One region of the Spirosoma luteolum genome, then DNA from elsewhere that is predicted to be linked to it. Evidence: riboswitches for the same ligand, from Rfam matches in the RefSeq annotation. Region 1 holds a riboswitch; the other holds the start of a gene.
What was found. Region 1 has a riboswitch for thiamine pyrophosphate ahead of thiM (hydroxyethylthiazole kinase). Riboswitches for the same ligand answer to the same signal wherever they lie in the genome.
Positions count from the first base shown of each region.

Region 2: linked by a shared signal. The riboswitch ahead of ACYVAC_RS16890 (TonB-dependent receptor) and the one ahead of thiM (hydroxyethylthiazole kinase) in region 1 are both predicted to bind thiamine pyrophosphate.

Region 1 is NZ_BAAGZE010000006.1:249,653-256,306, forward strand. It holds gene ACYVAC_RS11630 (DEAD/DEAH box helicase) at 1-1,499, opposite strand, end outside; gene ACYVAC_RS11635 (gluconate 2-dehydrogenase subunit 3 family protein) at 1,704-2,342, opposite strand; gene ACYVAC_RS11640 (four helix bundle protein) at 2,339-2,833, opposite strand; gene ACYVAC_RS11645 (GMC family oxidoreductase) at 2,870-4,612, opposite strand; TPP riboswitch at 4,893-4,987, shown strand; gene thiM (hydroxyethylthiazole kinase) at 5,052-5,861, shown strand; gene thiE (thiamine phosphate synthase) at 5,858-6,484, shown strand; gene thiD (bifunctional hydroxymethylpyrimidine kinase/phosphomethylpyrimidine kinase) at 6,481-6,654, shown strand, end outside.
Region 2 is NZ_BAAGZE010000018.1:78,365-85,018, forward strand. It holds gene ACYVAC_RS16890 (TonB-dependent receptor) at 1-945, opposite strand, end outside; TPP riboswitch at 1,007-1,105, opposite strand; gene ACYVAC_RS16895 (DUF4926 domain-containing protein) at 1,185-1,409, shown strand; gene ACYVAC_RS16900 (tetratricopeptide repeat protein) at 1,500-2,195, shown strand; gene ribH (6,7-dimethyl-8-ribityllumazine synthase) at 2,270-2,770, shown strand; gene ACYVAC_RS16910 (aspartate kinase) at 2,894-4,225, shown strand; gene serS (serine--tRNA ligase) at 4,270-5,559, shown strand; gene ACYVAC_RS16920 (hypothetical protein) at 5,556-5,825, opposite strand; gene ACYVAC_RS16925 (DUF349 domain-containing protein) at 5,892-6,654, opposite strand, start outside.

The DNA of each region.
Region 1 (6,654 bases):
TTTGGCTTGTCGGCGCCCGCACCATCGGCCTGCGGACCGGCCGTTGCTTCGGCTACGGGCATACCAGCTTCGGGGGCCGTACTTCCGTCGGGCCGTGGGCCACGGGGGTTATTACCCCGCCGACGATCGTCAGGCCGACGGCGCGGCTCGCCCGCTGGTGCGTCGCCCGTGGCCGGTTCGGCCGGCGCTGCGCCATCGCGGGGCGGACTGGCGGGGCGGCTGCTTCCCGATCCACTACCCGGGCGGTCGTTGCCCCGACCCCGACCACCACTGCGGTCGTCGGGCCGGCCCGAACCACCCCGGCCGGCACCGCCTTTACCGCGCAGGCCGCTGAAGCGTTTGGGGTCGAACACGGGCGACTTGCCCATGCCCAGTTCTTCGGTTACCGAGCGTTTTTCGAGTTCGCGCTCGATGAGTTTTTCAATGTTGACGATCCGGTTCTGGTCCTGATCGCTGATAAACGTGATGGCCGTACCGGTGGTAGCCGCCCGCGCCGTTCGCCCGATGCGGTGCACGTAATCTTCGGCGTCGCGCGGAATATCGTAGTTGACCACGTGGGTCAGGTTGTCGATGTCGATCCCGCGCGACAGCACGTCGGTGGCCACCAGAATCGGAAACGCTTTGTTTTTGAAGTCGCGCAGCACCACCTCGCGGTCATCCTGTTCCAGGTCGGAGCTGATACCCCGGGCTTCGTAGCCCAGCTTGCTCAGCGCCCGCACGATGCCGTTGACCTCCGACTTGCGCGAGGTAAAGAGCACCATGCTGGACACGGGCTTCGTGCTGTTTTTGATGAGGTGCGCCAGCAGGGGCAGCTTCTGGTTGTCGTAGGCCAGGTAAAACTGCTGGTCGATACCAGCCGCCGGTTTCGACACGGCCAGCCGGATTTCTTCGGGCTCGGTCAGAAGACGCTTCGAAAACTCCCGGATTTTGTTCGGCATGGTGGCCGAGAACAGCAGGGTCTGGCGCTGCTTGGGAATCTTGTCGACAATGTTCAGGATGTCGTCGGAGAAGCCCATGTCGAGCATCTTGTCGGCTTCATCGAGCACCAGGTAGTCAATCTTGTCGAATTTTACGTAGCCCAGCTGCATATGGGCAATAAGCCGACCCGGCGTGGCAATGATAATGTCGGCGCCGGTTTCGAGGGCTTTGCGCTGCTTGTCCCAGTCGTCGCCCTTGCCCCCGCCGTAGATGGCAATGCTGTTGGCCTGCACGAAGTAGCCGAAGCCTTCGACCTGTTCGTCGATTTGCTTGGCCAGCTCACGGGTGGGCACCAGAATCAGGGTGCTGGTGTGGTCGTGGTCGGCGTGGGAGATTTTGTCGAGGAGCGGAATGAGATAAGCCGCTGTTTTGCCGGTACCGGTCTGGGCACTGGCGATAAGGTCTTTTCCGGCCAGAATGGTCGGAATGGCCATCTCCTGAATGGGCGTTGCCTTCAGGTAGTTCATGGCATCCACGCCGGCCAGCAGGTCGTCGTGCAGATTAAATTCAGAAAATGTCAAGAGTACAGCTTGTCAAGGTGAAAAAACGCTGACCTCTCGTTTTTCTGGTCAGCAAACCGCCTGATTTAGGACAAATATAGCAAAAAGTCGGCACGAATGCCTGTGCCGGCACGCCCGAATGTGCGCTTTACTGACCGGTGGCAACGCCAAAAAAAACGGCACCATTCCGGGCGGAATGGTGCCGTCTGGCCAGCTGGCCGGGGCTTATTTGTACTGCTTCAGCTCGCGCTCTTCGTAGGCCAGGCCGTACTGTTTGAGCACGTCGTCGGGCACGCCATCCCACTGGTTAGGGGTGTTGCCCTGGTAGCCGAGGTCTTTGATCCCGATCTGGCTGCTGTAGAAGCCGCTGGCGGTCAGGTTGCGCATGAGGGTGAAAAACGACGCGCCCTGGGTCATGTCGGCTTTGGCCTTGCCGGGGTAGGCAATCTGCTCGACCATGTCGATCTGCTGGGCTTTGGTGCAGCCCACGAAGGGTTTTCCATACCGCTTGGTGCAGGTATTATCGAGCCACTTGATACCGCCCCGCATGGGGGTCTGGTTGCGGGGCTGGTCTTTCATCATGAACTCGATGAAGGCGGGCACGCCCGCCTGCGAGGCACTCCCCGAGCGGCTGTCGGCCGGAATGATGATATCCGACAGCACCGTAACGGTCTGCAGTTCGTGGGGAGTAAAAAACTTCTCGGCGTTGAGCTTCGCGTCGCGCTCGGCTTCGAATTTTTGCCGGCCACCGGGAATTTTGAGGGGTTTTACCTCGGGTGGGGCGGGCACTGCCGCTTCGGCGGGGTTCACAGCAAACCCAAATGCGGTAACGGGTATGCCTTTGAGCAGGTCTCTGCGTTTCATGGGGCGTAGGGGTTTTCAGGTTCGTTGTTCGTTGTTTGTGGTCCGTTGTTTCTGATTAGTGGCCGGTAAGCCTCCATTGCTGGTTCGTCTACTCCCGTTGGCGTTTTATACTTGAACCCTTTATAATCACTGCGTTTTAGGTAGGTAATAAATGACACCAGCATTTTACCGACGATATCAACCTGCTCATACAGTTTCGCAAACTGATCGGGGGTGAGGTGACCGCGATCCAGACTTCTGTACAGTTGGGATTTTACTTCGTCGTTCGACCCCATGGCGTAACCGAGAAACTGAATAAACTCGGTCCGACTTCCACGACCGAAGCCTTCGGCAATGTTGTCCATCACCGACCCGCTTGAACGGCTAATCTGATTACGAAGCTCAAAATCTTTTCCCAGCGACGTTGTCTGGCTAAGTTGGTAAATAAGCCGGGCTACCTCTCTGGCGCTCTGCCACGTTTTCAGGTCTTCGAATCGCTGTACTGTTGCCATATCAACAAACCACGCACCACAAACCACAAACTGACTTTACACTTTCTTCTTAGCCTGATCGATGATGTATTCCGAGGTGCGCATGGAACTGGCCAGGATGGTCCAGGTTACGTTTTTGTCGCCCTGCGAGGGGAACGGGGCTGCATCGACGACAAACAGGTTTTTCACGTCGTGCGCCTGCTGGAAGCCGTTGAGGGCCGACGTTTTGGGGTCTTTTCCCATCCGGGCCGTACCCACCTCGTGGATAATCTTGCCGGGTGCTTCGAGACCGTAGCTGGTGTCGGCGCCGGGTTTGTTGCCAAGTGCAATACCGCCCATCGAGTGAATGATTTCCTCAAACGTATCCTGCATGTGCTTGGCCTGCTTCACCTCGTAGTCCGACCATTTGTAGTTGAAGCGCAGCACCGGAATACCGTATTTGTCGACCACGTTGGGATCGATTTCGCAGTAGTTGCTTTCAAGTGGTACCGGCTCACCCCGACCGGCCATTCCTACGTAAGCCCCGTAGAACCGGCGGTAATCGTCTTTCAGACTGGCACCGTAGCCACCGCCCGGTTTCATGGCCCCGTCGCGGGCGGCAATCATGCCGTTCATGGCTTCGATGCCCCAGCCAAAGCCATAGGCCGGCATCCCCATGCCCCCCCAGTATTCGATGTGGTAACCGCGCGGGAAATCGAGTTTCTTATTGTCGAGCCACCAGGGCGTAAACACGTGCATGCCACCCACGCCATCTTCGTTGTAGCGTTTACGGTCCATGAGCGCCGGCACGAAAGCCGAGCGGCTCGCGCCCGTCGAGTCGTTGATGTAGCGCCCCACGACCCCGCTCGAGTTGGCCAGTCCGTTGGGAAAACGGCTCGACTTGGAGTTGAGCAGCAGCCGCGCCGTTTCGCCGGCACTGGCCGCGAGCACCACGGTTTTCGCTTTGATCGTTACTTCCTGCAGCGTCTGCGTGTCGACGTAGCTGACGCCCGTACAGAGACCCGTGGCCGCGTCGGTCATCACTTCGCGCACCATGGCACCGTTGATCAGCGTTACGTTGCCGGTTTTCAGGGCCGGCTTCACCAGCACCGACGACGACGAGAAATCGGCGTAGGCCTGGCAACCGCGGCCGCACTGGCTGCAGTAGAAACACTGCCCCCGCTCGTCGTTGACAGGCTTGGTCAGGATCGACAGCCGCGACGGAATAACCGGGATACCGATGCTGCGCGCGCCCTTCCGGATCATCAGCTCGTGCAGCCGGGGCTTGGGCGGGGGCAGGAAAATACCATCGGGTTCGGAGGCCATGTTCTCGACAGAGCCAAACACCCCGATCAGCCGATCGACCCGGTCGTAAAACGGCTTCAGGTCGTCGTAGCCGATGGGCCAGTCTTCGCCCACGCCGGTCATGCTCTTGCGCCGGAAATCGTCGGGGGCGAAGCGCAGCGAAATACGGCCCCAGTGGTTAGTACGGCCGCCCAGCATGCGCGAGCGGAACCAGTGAAATTCGGTGCCTTTGGCCGTGGTGTAGGGTTCGCCTTCAATGTCCCAGCCGCCCCAGGCCGCGTCGAAATCACCAAACGGCCGGGTGGTGCCGGCCCCACGCCGGGGCGACTCCCAGGGCCATTTCAGTTGAGTAATATACTTTGAGTCGGCCGGGTCGTAGTAGCCCCCGGCTTCCAGCAAAACAACTTTAGCCCCGGCCTTGGCGAGTGTGTAAGCGGCCATACCGCCCCCGGCTCCGGAGCCGACAATGGCCACGTCGTACTCGACCGGGGCTTTTTTAATCTGAAATGGGTCCATGGAATAGTTGAGATTAGGAAAACACCTGTTGTTGAACGCTGTCGGAAACAGCCCGATAAATGTACGAGCCTGCCGACAAAACTCCAGTATCCGGCCGCCTGAATCGGTGAATCGTACCGCATACCAGCGTATGTATACAACGGTGAAAGCCCCGATCCTCGTCCTTTTGCCCCCCGACTACCCGTTTTTTTTATCAGCATCGACCGGCCGAGGTGCTGAGTCACCCGGTGGGCCGGCCCCGGGCCACTTGCAGACCGACGGAATCCGGGCTACCTTTGGCGCACAACTTTAGGGGTGTCGTTTCCGGCGACTGAGAACATACCCTCACCACCTGATGCAGTTCGTACTGCCGTAGGGAAAAGTTTGCCAGCAACCACGCGTTTGCTGGCGGCTCTGGTTACTCCTGAAGTTGCGGTGTTCCCGTTTATCAACCCGTACCATGACCCTACCCAGCGCCCAGACCATCTGGCAGGATATCGAGCAGATCCGCGCCCAGTCGCCCCTGATTCAGAACATCACCAACTTTGTGGTTATGAATACCACGGCCAATGCGCTGCTGGCCCTCGGCGCGTCGCCGGCCATGGTGCATGCCTCCGACGAAGCCGCTGACTTTGCGGCCATTGCCAGTGCCCTGGTGGTCAACATCGGCACCCTCGACACCACGTTTGTGGCCGGCATGCGGGCCGCTATGGGCCGCGCCAGCGCCCTCGGCAAACCCATCGTGTTCGACCCGGTGGGGGTCGGTGCCACTCCCTACCGCAACCGCATCAGCCAGGAGCTGCTGGCGCTGGCCGTTCCCACCATTATCCGGGGCAACGCATCGGAAATTATGGCGCTGGCCGGCCTGCAGATCCAGACCAAAGGCGTCGACAGCACCGCCAGCTCGTCGGCCGCCGTTGAGAGTGCCCGGCAGCTGAGTCGGCAGCTGGGCTGCGTGGTGGTGGTGAGCGGAGCCGACGATTACGTCGTGCAGGGCGACCGGATGGCGAGGCTCAGCAACGGCCACCCTATGATGAGCCTCGTCACCGGCATGGGCTGCACGGCTACGGCCCTGACGGGTGCCTTTGCAGCCATCAACCCCAATCCGTTTGCGGCCGCGGTGGGCAGTATGGCCGTGATGGGCGTGGTGGGGCAGCTGGCCGCCCAGACTGCTCCGGGCCCCGGCACCCTCCAGGTCGATTTTCTGGATCGGCTCTATCGGCTGACCAGCCAGCAACTCACCGATACCCTCACGCTTTCGTTGTCATGACCGGCCTTTATCTCGTAACCGACCGCGCCAGTTGCCGGCAGGGGGGGCATTCAGTATCGGCGGTGGTCGACGACGCCTGCCGGGCCGGGGTGCGGTGGGTACAGCTCCGCGAAAAAGATCTCGCCACCCGTGCCTTTATCGAGCTGGCCGCCGACCTGCTGACCATTACCCGGCGCTACGGGGCGTTGTTGTTCATCAACGATCGCGTCGATGTGGCGCTGGCCGTGGATGCCGACGGCGTACACGTAGGGCAGGACGACATGCCCGTGTCGCTGGTCCGGTCGCTGCTGGGCCCCGGCAAGCTGATCGGCCTGTCCATCAATTCGGCCGACGAACTGCAGGCGCTGGCCAGCGAACCGGTTCAGCCCGATTACCTGGGCCTGGCCACGGTTTTCCCGACGGGCACCAAAACCGATACGGCCAGCCTGCTGGGCCTGTCGGGCCTGGCCGACCTCTGTCGGCAGACCACGCTGCCGACTTTTGCCATCGGCGGCATCAACGCTACATCGATTCAGGCCGTTTGTCAGACGGGGGTATCGGGCGTCGCCGTGGTTTCGGCCATCTGCGCCCAGCCGTCGCCCTACGCAGCGGCCCGGCAACTCATCTCCTTACTACCCCAATGAAGCCATACGCCCGCGTACTGACCATTGCCGGCTCCGACAGCAGTGGTGGGGCCGGCATCCAGGCCGACCTGAAAACCGTTTCGGCCCTGGGCTGCTACGGCATGTCGGTGCTGACCGCACTGACCGCCCAGAACACGACCCATGTCACGGCCATCCACCCGGTCCCCCCC
Region 2 (6,654 bases), on a different contig from region 1:
GAGCCGGACAAAGCTTTTGGCGCCATAGTAGCCGCCCGACAGGTAGAACGACTTTAGTTTGGAAAAGGCCCGGTCGACATACCCATCGGAATAGATCGACGACAGGCGCGCATCGAGCACAAAGTGGTTGTTGAGCAGTCCCGTACCCGCCAGCACGTTGACTTTGCGGGTGCCGAACGAACCCGCCGACAAATTAGTCTCGGCGTATGGCTTGCTTTCAAGTTTGGTAGTCTGGATGTTGAGGGAGGCACCGAAAGCACCGGCCCCGTTGGTCGATGTGCCCACGCCCCGTTGAATCTGCACCGTGCTAACCGACGAGGCAAAATCAGGCAGGTTGACAAAAAATGTCCCCTGCGACTCTGCATCGTTGTACGGAATCCCGTTGAGCGTCACGTTCACGCGGGTCGCGTCGGAGCCCCGGATCCGGATGCCGGTGTAGCCCACCCCGGCGCCTGCGTCGGAGGTAGTGACAATCGAGGGGGTAAAGTTGAGCAGTTGCGGAATGTCCTGACCCAGGTTCAGCTTGTCGAGGTCGCGCCGGGTCACGTCGGTATAGGCGATGGCCGACTTCTGGTTAGCGCGGGTTGCGCTGACGACCACCTCGTCGACCGCTACAGCGGCTTTCTGAAGCTGTATGGTGAGCGCACTACTCTGGGCCGGGTTGGCGGTGAGGGTTTGGGTCTGATAGCCCAGCAGCGAAATGCGCAGGGACAAAGGCGTTGCTTTAAGACTTGTGAGCCGGAACGCACCGGAGGCATCGGCGAACGTGCCCGCGAAGGAGCCCTCTACCGTAATGGCCGCTCCGGGCAGGGGTCCACCCCCGTCGGCATCGCGCACGACCCCCGACAATGCTAACTGAGCCAGCGCCGATCCGGCCGACAGACCGAGCAGCACAGCGATACAAAACAGGCAGCCGGAAAACCGCCCAAACGTCGTTTTTTTCATCACGAAAAAGCATGACGATAGGCAAAGGGGCCAAACCTACCTTTAGGTAAAACCAGTAAAATGTACAGTTCTAGTCCAGTTCCCTTCGCCGGCATTACCCGGATCAGGTTCAATGGGTATAATCTCAGCCCGTTGTATTAAGGCACCCCTTAGAAGATTAGCGGGGCAAAGTTAAGCTAAAATTAACATAACAAGACCCGTATTTTTACGTTTTCAACCGAGAATCAGTAGCGTAGCGTATGCAGGAATTTGACCTTGTGGTACTCCAGGAAGACAGCGAAGGAGGCCGTTTGAAAGCTGGCGATGTCGGCACTATTTTAACCGTATACAACGAAGGAAAAGCCTTTGAAGTAGAGTTTGTCACGCTGACGGGTGAGGCTGTAGCCGTCGAAACGCTGCTCCCCCACCAAATCCGGAGTGTTCGTTCCTCAGAAGTCATGGCCGTCCGCGATTTGGCCGAGTAGTCTGCGAAAAAACGCCTGCGTAAAGTTTTGAGCCTTACGCTTTTCAGCGATGGCAAATATTCCTACTTTTGCACTCCAAATTGCAAGCAAATGAGCAAAAAGAATGGCGGATTGGATTTTCTTGAAGATCCAGATGCACTAGAAGGCAAATTTGAAGAAGTAGGCGATTATTTCCAGCAGAACCGCACCATCGTGCTCGGTATCGTGGGTGCTATCGTACTGGCGGTCGTTGGCTACTTCGGCTATCGGTATTATATCAGCAGCCAGGACGAAACGGCTCAGGCTGAACTTTTTCCCTCGATCTACCAGGTTGAAACCGACTCGCTGAAAAAGGCGCTGAACGGTGATGGCAAAACGCCCGGTCTGCTGGCCGTAGCCGACAACTATGGCTCGACCCCCGCGGGCAACCTGGCCGAGTTCTACGCTGGTATGGGCTTGCTCAAATCGGGCAAGTACGACGAAGCGATCGACCACCTGAAAGCCTTCAGCTCGTCGGATCTGCTGGTGCAGGCGCGTGCCTACGCCCTGATCGGCGATGCCTACATGGAGAAAAAGAGCTTCGACGAAGCCGCCGACTACTACCAGAAGGCTGCCGACTACAAGCCTAACAAATACTTTACGCCCGGCTACCTCAACAAGCTGGCGATTGCCTACGAACAGGCTAAACAAACCGACAAAGCCATCAGTACCTACGAACAGATCATCGAAAAGTATGGTCAGTCGTCGGAGGCTGCCAGTGCCCGCAAGTATAAATCGATGCTGGAAGCTACCGTTGGCGAGTCGTAAGCGTATCTGAACCTATCAATACTGCAGAAGGACAAAGCCAATCGGGGTTTTGTCCTTTTTTTATTCTCTATTCCATGGCATCCGAACTCAAAAATCTCAGCGAATTCACCACCGGCAACCTGCCCGACATCAGTCACCGCCGGTTTGCGATTCTTGTTTCCGAGTGGAACACGGAGGTGACCGAAGCCTTATACGAAGGCGCTTACCAGACCCTCCTGACCCACGGCGCCCAGGCCGATCACATCATTCGGGGTAATGTGCCGGGCAGCTATGAGCTTACGCTGGCGTCGCAGTGGTTTGCCCAGCGCGATGACATTGATGCCGTTATTGCCATTGGCTGCGTCATTCAGGGCGAAACCAAGCATAACGATTACATCAACCATGCCGTGGCGCAGGGCCTCACCAATGTGAGTCTCAAAACCGGTAAGCCGGTCATCTTTGGCGTACTGACACCCAATACCCAGCAGCAGGCCATGGACCGGGCGGGTGGTATCCACGGCAACAAAGGCGACGAGGCTGCCATCACGGCCATCAAAATGCTGGGCCTGCAAAAACAGGTGTATAGCCGGTTGTAATGCCCAGGCGGGGGAACAGACTATAAAGCTGCTTCAGGCGTCAGGTATCGCTGTTTACCCATTCGCTGTGCCCATCGGCCAGAAAATCGCTCTTTCATTCATTCACTCTTTCGCTTTCATACAATGCAAGTCTGGAAATTTGGCGGGACTTCGGTTGGCAAACCCGAACGCATGCAGTCGATCCGCACCCTGATCACGGAAGATAATGTTCGGAAAATCGTTGTGCTGTCGGCGCTCTCGGGTTCGACCAACGCGTTGCTGGCCATTGGCGAATCGCTGAAAGCCAACAACGATGCCGATGCCAACAGCCGTATCGATGCCCTAAAAGCCCACTACGATAGCTTTATCGGTGAGCTGTATAAGACAGAGGCCGGTCGGGTCGCCGGGCAGCAAATCATCGACACTGAGTTTTCATTTATCCGCTCGCTGGGCCGCATCAAGCCGTTCACGCTGAAGCAGGAAAAAGAACTGGTGGCCGAGGGTGAACTGCTGAGCACCCAGCTGTTTCAGGCTTACCTGGTAGAAGAAGGCGTAGCGTCGACACTGCTGCCCGCGCTCGATTTTATGCGGATCGATGCCGACAACGAGCCCGAAATCGCGTTTACGCAGACACAGCTGGCCGCCATGCTCGAACCCCATGCCGACAAACAGATTGTAGTGACGCAGGGCTTTATCTGCCGCAACCCGCGGGGCGAGGTCGACAACCTCAAGCGTGGAGGGTCCGACTATACGGCCTCACTGATCGGGGGGGCTATCAAAGCCGATGAAATCCAGATCTGGACCGACATCGACGGCATGCACAACAACGACCCCCGCATTGTAAAGAATACGTTTCCGGTGCGCGAGCTCACGTTCGATGAAGCCGCCGAGCTGGCCTATTTCGGGGCTAAGATCCTGCATCCGTCGACCATTACGCCCGCCCGGATGTTTGGCGTACCGGTACGGCTGAAAAATACCATGGAACCGGCGGCTCCCGGCACGCTCATTGCCGAAGGCAACAGCCAGGGTGGCCCGGTATTCAAGGCAGTAGCGGCCAAAGATGGCATTACGGCGCTGTACATTCACTCGACCCGTATGCTGAATGCCTATGGCTTTCTGCGCCGGATTTTCGAGATTTTCGAGAAATACAAAACGCCGGTCGATATGCTGGCCACCTCGGAAGTATCGGTGTCGGTAACGATCGACAATACCGAGCGGCTGCAGGAAATTTCGGATGAACTGAGCCAGTTCTGCACGCTCGAGGAACCCGACTACGACCAGACCATTATCTGCATTGTGGGTAATTTCAGTGCCGACAACGAAGGCGTGGCGGTGCGGGTATTCAACGCCATGAAAAACATCCCTATCCGAATGGTGTCGTACGGGGGTACCGAAAGCAACCTGTCGCTGCTGGTACACGGCAAATACAAAGCCGATGCCCTGAATGCCTTGAACAATGGCCTGTTTACGGCCTGAATCGGCCCGTAAAGCACGTCAACCGACTTTTATTGTGATCTATTATGCTTCAACTTTCGTTCATACGCGATAACAAGGAACAAACGCTGGCCGGGCTGCGCAAGCGCAATTTTGCCAATGCCGCCGACGTGATCGATCAGGTGCTGACACTCGATCAGCAACGGCGCGATACCCAGCGTGAACTCGATGATACGCTGGCGCAGTCGAACGCCAAAGCCAAAGAAATCGGGGCGCTCATGAAAGCCGGTCAGCAGGCCGAGGCCAACGCAGCCAAAGCCGAGACGGCCGAGTTGAAAAACCGCTCGAAAGCGGCCGAAGAGGCACTGCGCGCCATCGAGCAGCAACTCAACAGTCTGCTGTTCACGATTCCGAACCTGCCCCACAGCAGCGTGCCCGAAGGCCGCTCGGCCGACGACAATGAGGTCGTGCTTGAACACGGATCGAAGCCCGAACTGTACGCGGGTGCCCAGCCTCACTGGGAGCTGATCAAAAAATACGGCGGTGATGGTGGGCCGATGATCGATTTTGAACTGGGCGTCAAGATTACCGGCGCGGGTTTCCCCGTGTACAAAGGCAAAGGCGCCCGGATTCAGCGGGCCCTCATCAACTTCTTCCTCGACGAGGCTCTGGCCGCGGGCTACATGGAAGTGCAGCCCCCAATCGTCGTCAACGAAGAATCGGGCTACGCAACGGGGCAGCTGCCCGACAAAGAAGGGCAGATGTACTACATTGGCGAGGAGAAGCTGTACATGATTCCGACAGCCGAGGTGCCCATCACCAACCTGTACCGCGATGTTATCCTGACCGAGCAGCAGTTGCCCGTCCGGAATGTGGGTTACACGCCCTGTTTCCGGCGCGAAGCGGGTTCGTGGGGGGCGCACGTGCGGGGGCTCAACCGGCTCCACCAGTTCGACAAAGTCGAGATTGTCCGGATCGAGCGGCCCGAGAACTCCTACGCGGCCCTCGAAGAAATGAGTCTGTACGTGCAGGGGCTGCTCCAGAAGCTCGAACTCCCCTACCGCGTGCTGCGGCTATGCGGGGGCGACATGGGCTTTACGTCGGCACTCACGTATGATATGGAGGTCTGGTCGGCTGCGCAGCAGCGCTGGCTCGAGGTAAGTTCGGTGTCGAACTTTGAAACTTACCAGGCCAACCGCCTGAAACTACGGGCCAAAGACAGCAACGGCAAAATGCAGCTACTGCATACACTCAATGGCTCGGCCCTGGCGCTGCCCCGCATTCTGGCGTCGATTCTGGAAAACAACCAGACGGCCGACGGGATTCGGATTCCGGCGGTGCTGGTACCCTACTGCGGCTTCGACCGACTCGACTAACAGTCGCAGGAGTAGTTGCCGTAGCCGGGAAAATTGGGCGATAGCTGACCGCTCAGGCTAACGACACGGTCGAGGGGAACCCGTTCGCCCGTGCTCAGTTCGAGGATGTCTACCCCGTTCTCGACCTGGTGGGCTTTAAGGAGCACATCGGTCTTGATGAACTCGTTCAGATCGGTCAGGTACTCGATCCGGACAAACTTGCCGGGTATGATAGCCGCCCGAAAATCGGCTTCCGATGGGCTGGCTGGTTGCGGTTTCGTAATCATACTATACTAACAAAAAAGGCGGATCGGTAGTTGCCGATCCGCCTTTTGCGTAGTGTGTCGGGTAGGTTAGTAGCCGACCGTTTCGAGTTGTTTCTGGAATTCGCGCAGAATCACTTCCTTCATGGCAATCTTGCGCTTCTGGGTGTTGATCTTGTTCAGTATCTGCTTATCGGCATCGTTGTTGGGGTCGAGGCCTTCGGCATCCTGCAGGGCAAACTGCAAATCGTTTTTCTCCCGTTTCACCAGGTACTCCATCTCCCGGATCTTGGTCCGGATCTGTTCGCTCTGGCTCTTGAGGTCGAAAGCGGGATACTTGCGCGCCAGCACACGGCCGAGGTAGCTAAGTTCGAAAATCTTGTCGCAGGCAGCCCGGAAACGGTCGTTGATCGACTTGTCCTGGAGTTTGAACGGTACCCGAATTTCTTTCCAGCTGTTGAGCAGCACCTTGGCGCGCTCGGCAGCCGCAAAGATGTCCTGCTGCCGCGAGAGAGCTTCTGCCTCGTCGGCCATTTTCATCTGGGCTTCGATGCGGGGATCGATTTTCTTCTCGATGACGATACCTTTAGCATCGTTGTATTTGGCGTAGAAAGCAGTAGTCGCTTTCTTGAACTGCTTGTAGAGTTTGCCGCTCTTCTTGATCGGAACTTCGCCCACCTGTTTCCAGGCGTTGTTGAGTTTGCGAACTTCCTGAAAGGCTGCGTCCAGATCACCCAGGCGGTTGGCCCGGAACGCGAGCCGGATCAGCTCGTCGTATTTATCGAGCCGCTCCTGAATAATCTTGTTCTGTTCATTGAAGAACTCGCGCCGACGGGTAAAGAAACCATCGAGC